Regions from separate parts of the Obesumbacterium proteus genome, predicted to be linked through region 1. Evidence: predicted binding sites of a transcription regulator. Region 1 holds the regulator's gene; the other holds the start of a gene.
What was found. Region 1 encodes CRP, which controls carbon source genes, mostly activating them, when cyclic AMP is high. Its sites were predicted from a motif close to ATGTGANNNNNNTCACAT; they were not measured.

Region 1 (7,797 bases):
TCTGTCGGACCAACCAAAAGTTAATCATCACGGTACGCAAGCTCCTCTCTCTGGTGGTGAAAGGCTTGCTTCCTCTACTGTCGTTTTTCGCACTGATTTTTATCTTCAGTTTGCCGTTTACAGGGATAAACACCTTAGCCAAGCAGTGGTCGTCAGCCACTACGCTGCTTACTACCATGTCTCTGCTATTAGCTCTGCTGGTTAATGCGGTATACCTCAGCGCCGACAATGCTGAGCAGAAACCCTATCCAAAAATCATTCGCTATATCATCAACGGCTCACTACTTGTTTTGCCCGTCTACGCAATATTAGCCACGTACTATTTAGGTCTTAGGATCGTGCAACATGGCTGGACACCCGATCGGATATGGGCCGCTGTCATTGTTGGCTTGTCGCTTTGTCTGAGCCTCGCCTATGCAACTGCCGTAGTACGCAAAAACACGATCTGGCTTCACTCGCTAGGCAACATCAACAAAAAGATGATGTGCCTGATCGGGGCTATTCTCATTCTTTGCAATTCACCAGTCATCGACCCGTATCGCATTAGCGTAAACAACCAGATGCAGCGTTATGCCGCAGAAAAGGTATCACCGGATAAGCTGGATCTCAGCATGCTACGTTTTGATGCAGGCCGTAGAGGCAACGACGCACTTCAAGCACTACGCCACGATGCCAAATTTATCAGCGATCCCGGCCGAAAATTAAAACTGGAAAAAATACTGATACAAACCAATCGCTGGGGGGGTTATGACAATGATGACAATCAACAAAAACCCGCGATACTTACGGTGGAGAACGCACGTAAAAACATACAGCTCGCCGCAGGCGTCACACCGCCAGATTCAAGTTGGTGGGCGTCGCTATCAGAAAATAACTTTCGGGAAGAGCGCATAGATGAATGTTACCTACAGGCAAATAGCTGTGTTTTAACAACGTTGGATCTGAACGGGGATGGTAAACAAGAACCTATCCTGTGCAGTTTCAGCGATCCTCAAGCGCCATTCTGCCAAGTTTATGCCCAGCGTGAGGGCAAATGGACCGTGATTAACAAAATGGACTTTGACGAGTATTTAGCTAAAAACAAGCACGATAGCGCTAAGCTCAAAAGTCTCATTTTGAATGGCCAATTAAAAACAAAACCAAAAGAGTGGAGCGATATCCAGATTCAGGATACAACCATAGAGATGAATTATTACGGTCTAAGATAAACCGTTAATCCCCAATCACTGGAGCCGTGTTATCTATGTCAGCCAAACACCCGATTATTGCAGTAACCGGCTCCAGTGGTGCCGGTACCACCACCACCAGCGTCGCCTTCCGTAAAATTTTTCAGCAATTCCATCTCAAGGCTGCTGAACTGGAAGGCGACAGTTTTCACCGCTATACGCGGCCAGAAATGGACGCGGCAATTCGTAAAGCTCGCGAACAAGGCCGCCACATCAGCTATTTCGGCCCCGAAGCCAATGACTTCTCTTTTTTAGAACAAAGCTTTCTTGAATACGGCCAGCACGGTCGCGGGCGTTCCCGTAAATATCTGCATACCTACGATGAAGCCGTTCCCTACAATCAGGTTCCGGGTACGTTTACCCCATGGGAAGCGCTGCCAGAACCCACCGATGTGCTCTTTTACGAAGGGCTGCACGGCGGCGTTGTCACCCAACAGCATAACGTGGCGCAGCACGTCGATTTACTGGTAGGTGTGGTGCCAATCGTCAATCTGGAGTGGATCCAAAAATTAGTGCGAGACACCGGCGAGCGCGGCCATTCACGTGAAGCCGTGATGGATTCAGTGGTGCGTTCAATGGAAGATTACATTACTTACATCACGCCGCAGTTCTCGCGCACCCACATAAACTTCCAGCGAGTGCCTACGGTTGATACTTCCAACCCTTTTGCCGCCAAAGCGATTCCCTCTTCCGATGAAAGCTTTGTCGTGATCCATTTTCAGGGCTTAGACAACATTGACTTCCCTTACCTACTGGCGATGCTGCAAGGCTCGTTTATTTCACACATCAACACACTGGTGGTTCCTGGGGGGAAAATGGGGCTGGCGATGGAGTTGATCATGACGCCGCTGGTGCAGCGCCTGATCGAAGGGAAAAAGATCGAATAACCGCGCCGATTATTCGGCCATTAATAGATACTGAATAAAGCCCAGATGTAGCTTCAAGCCGATACGCATAGCGTCTTCATCCAATTTAAATTTTGGATTGTGGACGCCATAAACTGCACCCAAATTTTCATTCCCGCTGCCGATAAACAGGAAACAGCCCGGTACTTTCTCCAGATAAAAAGAGAAGTCCTCGCCGCCAAACATCGGCGCGGGCATTTCAAGCACGGTTTCTTTTCCGAGTTGCCGCTCAATAACCTCACGCGCAATCCGGCTCGCCTCAACGTCGTTATTGCCGATGGTATAGCCTCGCGTCCAGCGAATATCATAATCCGCTCCGTGCGCCTGCGTAATTCCTGCGACGGTTTGCTCAACCAGCTGCGGCACTTTCTCACGCACGCTCGCCACATGAGTGCGCAACGTGCCAGCCAAAGCAGCCGTTTGAGGGATCACGTTGTAGCCGCCCTCTGATTTAAACGTCGCAACGGTTAATACCGGCGTCTGCAAAGGATCGATTTTACGCGCAACGATATTTTGCAGCGCAGTCACCACTTCAGCGCCAATAACCACCGGATCGATACACAGCTGCGGCATAGAGCCGTGGCCGCCTTTTCCTTTGATGGTGATATCAAAGTTGTCGCTGGATGCGCAAAACACGCCCGATTTCCAGCCCACAACCCCCGTTGGGAAATTCGGCATGACGTGCAAACCAAAAATCATGTCCACGCCGTCTAAAACACCGAGCTTAATCAGCTCTTGTGCGCCACCGGGCGGAACTTCCTCAGCGTGCTGAAATATAAAGCGCACCTGTCCACGTAATTGGCGGTGACATTGAGCTAAAACGCTGACAGCGCCCATCAGCATCGCCGCATGCGAATCATGCCCACATGCGTGCATCACACCAGAATGCGTTGAGGCAAAAGACTCTTCGCTCTCTTCCTGAATCGGTAATGCATCAATATCAGCGCGTAACGCATAGCGAGGGCCGCTCAATGCCCCCACTAAATCAACCACCACGCTGTTATTCGTCGGGCGTGATATCGAAATGTTCTCTACACGAGACAGTTGTTCGGCAATATAGTCGGCTGTTTTCTGCTCTTGGAAGGAGAGTTCAGGGTGTGCGTGAATATGCCGACGCCAACGAATAACATCCGGCATAACAGATAACAACATAGCATCAAGTTCAAATTTCATCGTACATCTCCCCCGTTACGCAGCTTCACGAACTGGGCGATAGGTTTTACCTGCCAACGGCAGGATCACCAGCCCAGAGACAATCATCACCACAACTAGAAAAACAAAAGTAGAAAAATAGCCTTGGCTCATCTTCACCAGGTACCCCATGGCAATCGGCGCGACAAAGCCGCCCAAGGTACCGCCGGTGTTAATAATCCCCATCGCGGCGCCCATTACGTCAGTCGGCAAACGTTTCATTGGTAAAGTGAAAACGGTGACAAACGACGCCATGAGGAACACATAACCGAAGAATAAAAACAGGCTGGCCGAAATAGCCGAAGACGTGGCGTAAACCAACCCAATACACACCGCGCTCAGCAACGAACAGCTGCAGACCACTTTGTGCTCTTTACCCTGCATGTATTTGCCAACGAAATAACCGGTGCACAAAGACGAAATCCACATCCCTAATCCGCCCGCCGCCGCCACTAAACTGGATACGCCCAGCGGCAGCCCACGATTTTGCACCAAGAATTTAGGCAGCCATGCCATCAGACCGTAGGACGGAATGTTCAAACAAAAAATGGCGATAAACAGCAAAATAACGATAGGACTTTTCAACAGCTGGCGATAAGGCACGCTCTGCCGCTGCGGAGAAGATATTGGCAATGCTCTTTGTGGATTTGGCACCAGCCATAAAATGCAGCCAGAGATTATAAATGCCAAAATCCCCAACGACGCAAAAGACCCGCGCCAGCCAATATGCTCAAGGCAATATACCGCCACCAGCGGGCCTAACGTCATCGCCAGTCCTGCCGAAGACAACAGAATAGACTGAGCAAAAGTACGCTGCTCAACGGGAAAATTCGCCGTCACCGCTTTCGCACAGGAGGTTGGATAGCCCGCATGTCCCATACCCGCTAGAAAACGAAACGTCAGCAATAAACCAAAAGTGAGCCCCAACCAGCCAAAGCACATAGCAAACCCGCCCAGCAGGAACAGTGAGCTACACAAGACTTTTTTGAATCCGAAGCGATCGTTAAGCCAACCGGCGGGGATCTGGAAAATAGAATAGGCGAGGAAAAAAACGCCGGTGATATAGCCTAATTGCTCAGGCTGGAGTGAAAACTCACGTTCGATAGGTAGCAGAGCAAACCCCACCACGGTTTTGTCGATATAAACGATGGCGTAACCGATAAACAGTAAAAAAATCATCAATGAACGGCGCTGAAATTGCATAGCCAAACTCCTCGCTGAACGGCGTCAACCCTGACAGAGGCTCAAACGCATAGGGGTGCTTATGTGATGTGCATCGCTTTCTTTTTATTAACTGCGCGCCAGATGGCATTGATGAAAATATCGTCTTTACCCACACCGTGTAAGATGTCATTTTTTTGGGGGTGATGCTTTTTATTGATAGGGGAAGCGCGGTGAAATATCTGCCAAAAATTCAGCAGTTAAAAACGTTTCAGGAAGTGATTCGTCGCGGAAGTATTCGCGCCGCCGCACGCGCATTAAACCAGTCACAGCCAGCAATAAGCAGAGCGATCAAAGAATTGGAACATACGCTGAATACGCAGCTTATCGTGCGCGGAGCCAAAGGAATGATGCTGACTGAAACAGGAAGCGCGTTTGCGGCACGCTCGCAGCTTATTTTGGAAGAACTACAGCGCGCGGCAGATGAAATTGAGCAGATAAGCCAATATTCTCAAGGATCAGTTTCTGTAGGCTTTTCATCGCTAATTGCGCTAACCGTGTTTCCTCAGGCCGCTGATACCTTTAAGTCTCAGTTTCCACAGGCCAATATACACGCCAAAGAAGCGCAGCTCTCGACGCTTCTACCGGCTTTGCGTGAAGGGCGACTCGATTTTGCCATCGGCACGCTAACAGCCGAAACCACGCCAATAGATCTGGTACGTGAGCCGTTATTTGAATCGCCCTTTTGCATTATCGCTCACCGCGACAACCCATTTTCTCAAGCGAAATCGTTAGAAGAGCTGAAGCACGCAAAATGGCTGATACCCGAAACCGATATGGGTTATTACCAGCAGCTAGAATCCGCCATGGGGAATTTTTACCACCAGCTTAGCCAATCACCGATCCGAACGGACTCCGTGGTTTGCGGATTAAGCATGGTGCAACAGGCACAATATCTGACCATCGTGGCTCGGGCGATGCGGACTCCGCTGGGATTAGGCAATACGCTCTGTGCATTGCCTATCGACGATTTACCCACCGCCCAATACTGCGTGTTCTATTCGCAAAAATCGCCGCTCACCTTAACGGCGCGGCGATTCCTGGATTTATTACGTTGGGAATGCCAAAACTATGCTTGGGAGTAAAAACGTTACTCAACCACGATAGTTTCAAAGCTGTGAGTAATATTCACCGCCTGACCCAACATCAGCGCTACCGAGCAATACTTCTCGGCCGATAAGGCAACCGCACGTTCAACGGCTTTATCGGTCAGCCCTTTGCCGGTAACCACAAAATGCAGATTGATATGAGTAAACAAACGAGGGGCTTCTTCACGACGCTCAGAGGTTAATTTCACTTCACAGTCGCGCACGTCCAGTCGCCCTTTTTGCAAAATTGAAACCACGTCAATCGCACTGCATCCACCCGCAGACATCAGCACCATTTCCATTGGGCTTGGTGCTTTGTCGCCAGCGTTTCCATCCATAAGAATCTGGTGTCCTGAAGCGGATTCACCCAGAAAAGTCATCCCTTCAACCCATTTCACTCGTGCCTGCATGTTTATCACCCCTTTGGTTAAATTTTGGCATCAGACTACGCTTTCTATAAAAAACAGGCAATCCGAGGCCTCACTTCTTGATGCTGAAGCGAGACAACACAAGACACCTGCACAAAGCTGTGCTACAAACTATGCCGAAATGGATCTTTATGGATTGAAACGGGTATAGATCAATAACTCTAGGAAATAATTACCTTAGCCTATTACTCTATATCTCGATTATGAAGTGCTATAACAAGTTAATAAGCAAAGCCCCGTGCCACGATAAGCACACTGTCAGGATCAGTATCCCGATATTAGGGCAGCGATAACAACAGAGGATAATAGCGAATGGTTCTCGGCAAACCGCAAACAGACCCGACTCTTGAATGGTTCTTGTCTCATTGCCATATCCACAAGTATCCGTCCAAAAGTACCCTGATCCACCAAGGTGAAAAGGCTGAAACCCTGTACTACATCGTTAAGGGCTCCGTTGCTGTATTGATTAAAGATGAAGAAGGCAAAGAAATGATCCTTTCTTATCTGAATCAGGGCGATTTCATTGGTGAACTAGGCTTATTTGAGGAAGGGCAAGAACGTAGCGCCTGGGTTCGTGCAAAAACCGCCTGTGAAGTGGCTGAAATTTCCTACAAGAAATTCCGCCAGCTCATTCAGGTCAATCCAGATATTCTGATGCGCCTTTCTGCTCAGATGGCTAGCCGCTTACAGGTTACCTCTGAAAAAGTCGGCAACCTTGCGTTCTTGGACGTAACCGGTCGTATCGCTCAGACCCTGCTGAATCTGGCCAAACAGCCAGATGCCATGACTCATCCAGATGGTATGCAGATCAAGATCACTCGTCAGGAAATTGGCCAGATCGTTGGCTGCTCCCGTGAAACCGTTGGTCGTATTCTGAAGATGCTGGAAGATCAAAATCTGATCTCCGCACACGGAAAAACCATCGTCGTTTACGGCACTCGCTGATAGATGACGCCCGTGTAGCCTTGCTGCACGGGTTTCTTTGGCTATGTGGCGGCGGTTCATCTACCACCCGGAAGTCAACTACGCACTGCGTCAAACGCTGGTGCTGTGTCTTCCTGTGCTATTCGGTCTGTTGATAGGTAATCTACAACTTGGGCTGATGTTCTCTTTAGTTCCCGCCTGCTGCAATATTGCCGGACTCGATACCCCACATAAACGCTTTATCAAACGCTTAGTCGTTGGCGGCAGCTTATTTGCCTTTAGCAGTTTTCTGCTACAGCAATGCTTACTTTGGCAAATTCCCCTACCGCTGATCATGCTCGGTTTGGCTTTATTGCTCGGCGTTAACGGTGAGATTAGCCCGCTACATGCGCGACTTATGCCAGCAGCGCTGGTTGCCTCTATTTTTACCCTGAGTATGGCGGGAAGCGTGCCGATCTGGCATGGGCCACTGCTGTATATTGTCGGTACTATTTGGTATGGCGCTTTCACCTGGTTTTGGTTCCTGCTGTGGAAGGGGCAACCGATCCGCGAAAACCTCAGCCAGCTTTACGTTCAGCTTGGCGACTACATGGAAGCCAAGTACAGCCTGCTAACTCAGCATATCGATCCTGAAACCGCACTGCCTCCGTTGCTGCAACGTCAGCAAAAAGTGATGGATCTTATTGCTCAGATATACCAACAAATGCACATGCTTTCGTTGGTGCATAATCCTGAATACAAACGCCTGCTGCGCTATTTTCAGGTCGCATTAGATTTGCAAGAACACATCACCGTTAGCCTGTCTCAGCCCGAT
Region 2 (7,797 bases), 1.0 Mb from region 1:
TGAATCAAAATCCTCCTGTGAGTACTACAAACTAGCCTAAAGATTGAGGGGGTAGATTAGATAGCAGATGAAATGAAGAGGGTTTTTCTATGAATTTCGAATATTTTTCAGACCAATATTGTACTCAGCGTTGCGCTCAATTTTAGATGCGCCTCTGTAATATTATCTGAGGTGGCATAAAATGAAAAAATCCACGCAATTGCGTGGATTTTTGTCAGGCATAAGGGGAATTTTACCCCAAAGCAGAAGTTAGACGTTGAACAAGAAGTTCATCACGTCGCCATCTTTAACGATGTAGTCTTTACCTTCTGAACGCATTTTACCGGCTTCTTTCGCGCCTTGTTCACCCTTGTAGGTGATGAAGTCGTCGAACGCGATGGTTTGAGCGCGGATAAAGCCTTTTTCGAAGTCGGTGTGGATTTTACCAGCAGCCTGTGGTGCGGTAGCGCCAACAGGAATGGTCCACGCACGTACTTCTTTCACGCCAGCGGTGAAGTAGGTTTGCAGATTCAGCAGTTCGTAACCTGCGCGAATAACGCGGTTCAGGCCAGGCTCTTCCAGACCAAGTTCAGCCATGAATTCGTCACGGTCTGCATCGTCCAGTTCAGCGATATCAGATTCAACGGCGGCACACACGGCAACCACAACAGAACCTTCTTTCGCCGCGATTTCACGCACGGTGTCTAAATACGGGTTATTTTCAAATCCGTCTTCGTTAACGTTAGCGATGTACATGGTTGGCTTCAGCGTCAGGAAGCTCAGGTAGCGGATGGCAGCCTTGTCTTCATCGCTTAAATCCAGCGCGCGCAGCATGCCTGCGTTTTCCAACTGTGGTAGACATTTTTCCAGCGCAGCCAATTCAGCTTTTGCGTCTTTATCGCCGCCTTTGGCTTTCTTCTGCACACGGTGCATTGCACGTTCGCAGGTGTCTAAGTCAGACAGTGCCAGTTCAGTGTTGATAACGTCGATATCGTCAGCAGGATCAACTTTGTTGTTCACGTGAATGATGTTGTCGTTTTCGAAGCAACGAACAACGTGGCCGATCGCTTCCGTTTCACGGATGTTGGTCAGGAACTGGTTGCCCAGACCTTCGCCCTTAGAGGCGCCTTTTACCAAACCAGCGATATCAACGAATTCCATGGTGGTTGGCAGGATGCGCTGTGGTTTTACGATCTCAGCCAGTTTGTCCAGACGCGGATCAGGCATAGGAACGACGCCGGTGTTCGGTTCAATGGTACAGAACGGGAAGTTCGCTGCTTCGATACCCGCTTTGGTCAGCGCATTGAACAGAGTGGATTTACCAACGTTTGGCAGGCCCACAATACCGCATTTGAATCCCATGTGTTATCACCTTAACTTATTGAATATCAACAACTAAATTTTAGTATGTCGAAGAAATTGGAAATTATCCGCCAATTATACACGCAAAGTACCTTTTTCTCGAATCATCCATCGGGAAAGGACGCGCATATATGATCAGCGTGGTGTAGATTTGAAGCCGTTCATACGCGCCATTGCGCGATCGATGCCTTCTTTCAGCAGCACTTCGGTACAGCGCAGCGCTTCATCAATAGCGTCGTCAATCAATGGCTGTTCGCTGGCGAGTGGCTTGCCCAGCACAAAACCGACAACTTTGCTTTTATCGCCTGGGTGGCCAATGCCGATGCGTAGACGGTAAAAGTTAGGGTTATTACCCAGTTTGCTCTGAATATCTTTGAGGCCGTTATGACCGCCGTTTCCGCCGCCTAACTTTAATTTGGCCACGCCTGGTGGTAGGTCTAGCTCATCGTGTGCAACCAGAATCTCATCGGGCTGAATACGGTAAAAGGTGGCGAGGGCGGCAACGGCCTTACCGCTCAAGTTCATAAACGTGGTTGGCACCAATAAGCGTACATCGTTGCCAGCCAAATTTAGGCGCGCGGTATAGCCATAAAATTTGCTTTCTTCCTTCAGTGACTGACCGTTACGTTCAGCCAGTGCATCGACGAACCATGCCCCTGCGTTATGACGTGTTTGTGCGTATTCCGCTCCTGGATTGGCAAGGCCGACAATTAGTTTGATAGTCACGTTTTGTTCCACGTATCAGAGAAGAAATTCAGCCGCGCATTTTACCCCTATGCGGCGGGAATGCAAAAGCTTGGCTTAAAGGAGGGCGTTAAGTTAAAAAATAGTCATTAATTGGACAAATTATGATCGCGCTATAGAATCAGTAGTGTTAAGGGTAATGTAAAAATAACGTAAAGAAAGATAAGCGAAAAAGCACAAATTGTGATGTATAGCGCAATAACCATACGCCATATGAGTCTATACTTTAAGCATAAGGAAAGATTGAACGCCGGAAGGCGTAACACATTAAGTGTTCTAACTTGAGGAGGTGATTTATGAAACGTAAAACTGCCATGAGGCTCGGTAACGTTTTTATGGGGTTAGGCCTGATCACCATGGTTGGCGGCGTAGGTTACTCCGTTCTTGCCCAGCTGCCTCAGCTCAATTTACCTCAGTTTCTGTCACACGGCGCTGTTATGAGTATCTTCGTTGGGGCGCTGTTATGGTTGGCCGGTGCGCGTATCGGTGGTCATGAACGTGTTGCCGACCGTTACTGGTGGGTTCGCCACTTTGATAAACGCTGTAATCGTAATACTCGTCATTCTTAACCTTTCACAAACGGTTGTTTTGAGTAATAAGATTGTGTTTAAGAAGTTGTTAGTGAATAAGATTAAATGAATATTAGCCTGATAAATTAAAACGCCGCACTGCTTTCGCAACGCGGCGTTTTTTTGTTTGCGTCCTACCCAGTGCAAACAAAAAACGGCGGATTTCTCCGCCGTTTTGCTGCATGTTGAACGAGATCTTAGTGTTCGAACATCGCAGAGATAGATTCTTCATTGCTGATACGGCGGATAGCTTCAGCCAACATGCCAGACAGAGTCAGGGTGCGAACTTTCTTCAGCGCCTTGATTTCGTCAGACAGAGGGATGGTATCGCAGACGATGATTTCATCAATCACAGAGTTTTTGATGTTGTCGATCGCGTTGCCAGAGAAGATAGGGTGGGTTGCGTAAGCAAATACACGTTTAGCACCACGTTCTTTCAGTGCTTCAGCGGCTTTACACAGCGTACCACCGGTGTCGATCATGTCATCAACCAGCACGCAGTCACGGCCTGCAACGTCACCGATGATGTGCATCACCTGAGAAACGTTAGCGCGAGGGCGACGTTTGTCGATGATAGCCATATCAGTATCGTTAAGCAGTTTAGCGATAGCACGGGCGCGAACCACACCACCGATATCTGGAGAAACCACAATTGGGTTTTCCAGATTCTGTTGCAGCATATCTTCCAGCAGGATCGGGCTACCGAATACGTTGTCTACCGGCACGTCGAAGAAGCCTTGAATCTGTTCAGCATGCAGGTCCACGGTAAGAACGCGGTCAACACCTACGCTTGACAAAAAGTCAGCCACGACTTTCGCCGTGATTGGCACACGCGCAGAACGCACGCGGCGGTCCTGACGAGCATAGCCAAAGTAAGGGATAACTGCGGTAATGCGGCCGGCAGAAGCGCGGCGCAGCGCGTCAACCATAACAACCAGTTCCATTAGGTTATCGTTGGTTGGTGCACAGGTGGACTGGATGATGAAAATATCACCACCGCGTACATTTTCGTTGATTTGTACGCTCACTTCGCCGTCGCTAAAACGACCTACAGCGGCGTCACCAAGGCTGGTGTACAAACGGTTGGCAATACGTTGTGCTAGTTCCGGGGTAGCGTTACCAGCAAAAAGCTTCATATCAGGCACGAGAAGAACCTCAGGCTTGCGTCCAGAGAAGTTGGCAGTACAGACACGTTAAACAGGGGGTGGTGATAGCGTGCTGCAATACCCTACGGGTGTTTCAGAACTCAAATATTCAAAGCAGTGGCAGCGGATGCACATCACGTTGAATATGTCTAAGTTCTCTTCATTTGCCAAACAAGACAAATGGCCGAGTCAAAACGTGGCTACTTGCGCTAAATTGTGCTCATAGTTCGCGCTATTGATGCGTTGCTGATACTTAAAACGCGTATCAAGCAGGGCGCATCAAACGTAAAAATCATTTTACGGACTCAATAAGCTCTGAGCGGACAAGGTGTAACGGTGAGGTATTAACGCCACGCGCAACAAAACCCTTGATCCACTCGGGGGCTCTGCTAAGCACCTGACGGGCAGAAGACTCGGTGTCAAATTCAGCAAACACACAAGCACCTGTGCCAGTCAGACGCGACGGCGCGTATTGTAACAGCCATGAAATGACCTGTTCAACCTCACGGAAACGTTTTCTTGCGGTAAGTTCGCAATCATTTGCATACGGAATACGGAGAAGTTCCTGCAAAGACCGTACAGGAGTATCTCTTTTCAGCTCCGGATCGCCGAAGATCGCAGGGGTAGGAATATTTACACCGGGGTGTGCAACAAGGTACCATTTTTCTTCAGGATGTGCGGGATGTAACAATTCGCCAACACCTTCTGCAAAAGATGCAAAGCCATTAACAAAAATAGGTACATCCGCGCCGAGCGTTAAACCTAACTTTGCCAGCTCGCTGTCGCTGAGATTGGCTTGCCATAATGTATTGAGTGCCACGAGTACGGTTGCCGCATCGGACGAACCGCCACCAAGACCTCCTCCCATCGGAATGATCTTTTCTAGCGCAATATCCGCACCACAGTGCGAGAAGCGTTCAGGCAAATGATCACGCAGAAGCTTTGCTGCCCGAATAATCAGGTTTTGCTCATTTGGCACGCCGTCGATGGGCGTGAGCAAATTGATCTGACCGTCATTACGCGGTGTGATGGTGAGGCGATCGCCATAATCCAAAAACTGAAACAGCGTTTGTAGATTATGGTAGCCGTCTGGACGACGGCCCGTAATGTATAAAAATAAGTTTAGCTTGGCTGGCGCGGGCCAAACGCGGGTGGTAGACATCATTTTTGCAGCGTCCAATTATCCATTTTGAGCTTGATACGCTGTTCACCCTGCGTAATTTCTAACTGAGCAGGCAGAGAGGGCTTACTGTCAGGATCATATTTCAGGTAGTTCACTTTCCAGGTGAGGCCATCTTTGCTGTAAGTCAGATCTTGCAAACGATACTGGCTATCGAGGGTGAAATCTGTTGCGTCACCCGGCAGGCCCAGCATCCATAGACGCAGGCTTTGCAGTGGAATTTGCATGCCGGTCAGTTTTTGGATCATTTCATCAGCGTTATCGCTGACATAGCGCTTGCCTTTATTGTCTGTCAGTTGCACCACGCCCGGAATGACGTTTAATTCCATTTCAGTGCTGCCCAGCGGATTCGTCAGCAGCAGTCGATAACGCTCGGGTGCCGTCTGTTGCCAGAAGAAGCGGGCATATACTTTTTGCTTATCGGAAAGATAGGCAAAAGCACCGCGAGTTTGGTACTCGGCGATTTTCTGAACCTGAGACTCATGTTCGCGCCACTGTGGTGCGGTAGGGCTACCGGCAGGGCCTTTGTGTTGCGTGGTGCTACAGGCGGCCAATAAAACACAGCTAAGCGGCAGTAATTTAAGTAATTTTAGTTTTTGCATCGGGTTGTCCGTTCAGATTCTCGAGGGTGGAGCGGAGAATGATCATTGCGGTTAACGCTAGCGGTCTTATCTAGCAGCGTCAATGCTTTCTGCGTGTCGTGTAGCAAATATTAAGGGTAAAAGTCAGGGAAATTGATTCAATAAGATACATCCCTATTTCGTGTGGCTTTTATTGATCTCGCGCATCAAGTAGAATGCCCACATAAATAAACGAATATACCCGTCATACTTCAAGCTGCACGTGCGTTGGCTGCGTTCAATCACCCGAATCACTTACTTGATGTAAGCCCATCGGGATTCGTTCTCTCGCCGCCTGCCTGCAACGCGAATTATCTAGGGTATCTGAAGCGATACTATTCGACGATTTGTCATGAGCCTGCTTGCACTTGGAATCAATCACAAAACTGCACCGGTAGCACTCCGTGAGCGGGTGACGTTTTCACCTGAAACACTGAACCATGCTATTGAAAGCTTACGCCAGCAACCTCTGGTGCAGGCTGGCGTTGTGCTGTCTACGTGTAACCGCACCGAGCTGTATCTCAGCATGGAGCAACCGGAAGATGTGCCGCCGCAGGATCTGCATAAACAGATCGTTGATTGGCTGTGCGCTTACCACAAACTGTCCCCTGACGAAGTCAATAAGAGCCTCTATTGGTATCAAGATAACGATGCCGTGAACCATTTGATGCGTGTAGCAAGTGGATTGGACTCTTTGGTATTGGGCGAGCCGCAAATTTTAGGGCAGGTCAAAAAGGCCTATACGGAATCTCAACGTGAGCAGTCGATGTCTGCTGACCTTGAGCGTCTGTTCCAAAAAACGTTCTCGGTCGCCAAGCGTGTACGTACTGAAACAGATATCGGCGCGAGCGCCGTCTCAGTGGCTTTTGCCGCCTGTACGCTGGCGCGCCAGATCTTTGAATCGCTTTCTGAAGTCAATGTGCTGTTGGTTGGCGCGGGTGAAACCATCGAGCTGGTGGCGCGTCATCTGCGTGAACATAAAGTGCGGCATATGATGATTGCTAACCGCACCCGTGAGCGCGCTCAGGCGTTGGCGGATGAGGTTAACGCGGAAGTGATTACGTTACCCGAAATCGATGAGCGTTTGGCGCAGGCCGATATCATCATTAGTTCTACCGCAAGCCCGTTGCCGATCATCGGCAAAGGCATGGTTGAACGCGCGCTTAAAGCTCGCCGTAACCAGCCGATGCTGTTCGTTGATATCGCGGTTCCCCGTGATATTGAGCCGGAAGTCGGTAAATTAGCCAGCGCCTATTTGTATAGCGTCGATGATTTGCATTCGATCATTCAAAGCAATCTTGCCCAGCGCAAAGCCGCAGCCGTTCAGGCTGAGCATATTGTGCAGCAGGAAAGTGCCAATTTTATGGCCTGGCTACGAGCCCAAGGTGCGGTGGAAACTATCCGAGATTATCGTTCACAGGCCGATCAAATGCGCGCCGAAGCGGAAGCAGAAGCGCTGGCCGCGATTGCACAGGGTGCCGATGTTGAAACCGTCATCCATAAATTGGCGCATCGGCTAACCAATCGACTGATTCACGCACCAACCAAATCCCTCCAGCAGGCCGCGAGTAACGGCGACATCGAAAAATTACAGGTGTTGCGCGACAGTCTCGGGCTGGACCAAAATTAGTTCCTCTTATTACATACGGGTAAATAGCCACGCATGAAGCCTTCTATCGTTGCCAAACTAGAAGCATTACAAGAGCGTCACGAAGAGGTGCAGGCGCACCTCGGAGATGCCGGAGTGATTGCCGACCAAGACCGTTTCCGCGCGCTGTCACGCGAGTACGCGCAGTTGACCGACGTCACTCGTTGTTTCCAGACCTGGCAACAGGTACAGGAGGATCTCGCCACGGCTGAGCTGATGCTAGACGATCCTGAAATGCGTGAAATGGCGCAGGAAGAGATTTCCGAAGCAAAAAATCAGATCGCCGACTTAGAGCAACAGCTGCAAATTCTGCTGTTACCGAAAGACCCTGACGATGAGCGTAGCTGCTATTTAGAAATTCGCGCCGGAACCGGCGGGGATGAAGCCGCATTGTTTGCGGGCGATATGTTCCGCATGTACAGCCGCTATGCCGAGGCACGCCGCTGGAAAGTTGAAGTGATGAGCGCCAACGAAGGTGAACACGGCGGCTTCAAAGAAGTGATTGCCAAAGTCATTGGCGAAGGTGCTTATGGTCGCTTGAAGTTTGAAT

Region 2: a site for CRP is predicted at 2,267-2,284, ahead of pth (aminoacyl-tRNA hydrolase). Genes of this name have one in related genera too.

The regions. Positions count from the first base shown of each region.
Region 1 covers NZ_CP014608.1:1,053,036-1,060,832, reverse strand. Annotated here, with positions in the region: gene DSM2777_RS05010 (DUF4153 domain-containing protein) at 1-1,208, shown strand, start outside; gene DSM2777_RS05005 (phosphoribulokinase) at 1,244-2,113, shown strand; gene DSM2777_RS05000 (amidohydrolase) at 2,123-3,304, opposite strand; gene DSM2777_RS04995 (MFS transporter) at 3,320-4,525, opposite strand; gene DSM2777_RS04990 (LysR substrate-binding domain-containing protein) at 4,717-5,628, shown strand; gene DSM2777_RS04985 (OsmC family protein) at 5,634-6,041, opposite strand; gene crp (cAMP-activated global transcriptional regulator CRP) at 6,372-7,004, shown strand; gene DSM2777_RS04975 (YccS/YhfK family putative transporter) at 7,048-7,797, shown strand, end outside.
Region 2 covers NZ_CP014608.1:2,052,924-2,060,720, forward strand. Annotated here, with positions in the region: gene ychF (redox-regulated ATPase YchF) at 250-1,341, opposite strand; gene pth (aminoacyl-tRNA hydrolase) at 1,477-2,067, opposite strand; gene ychH (stress-induced protein YchH) at 2,382-2,654, shown strand; gene prs (ribose-phosphate diphosphokinase) at 2,852-3,799, opposite strand; gene ispE (4-(cytidine 5'-diphospho)-2-C-methyl-D-erythritol kinase) at 4,092-4,964, opposite strand; gene lolB (lipoprotein insertase outer membrane protein LolB) at 4,961-5,581, opposite strand; gene hemA (glutamyl-tRNA reductase) at 5,952-7,229, shown strand; gene prfA (peptide chain release factor 1) at 7,263-7,797, shown strand, end outside.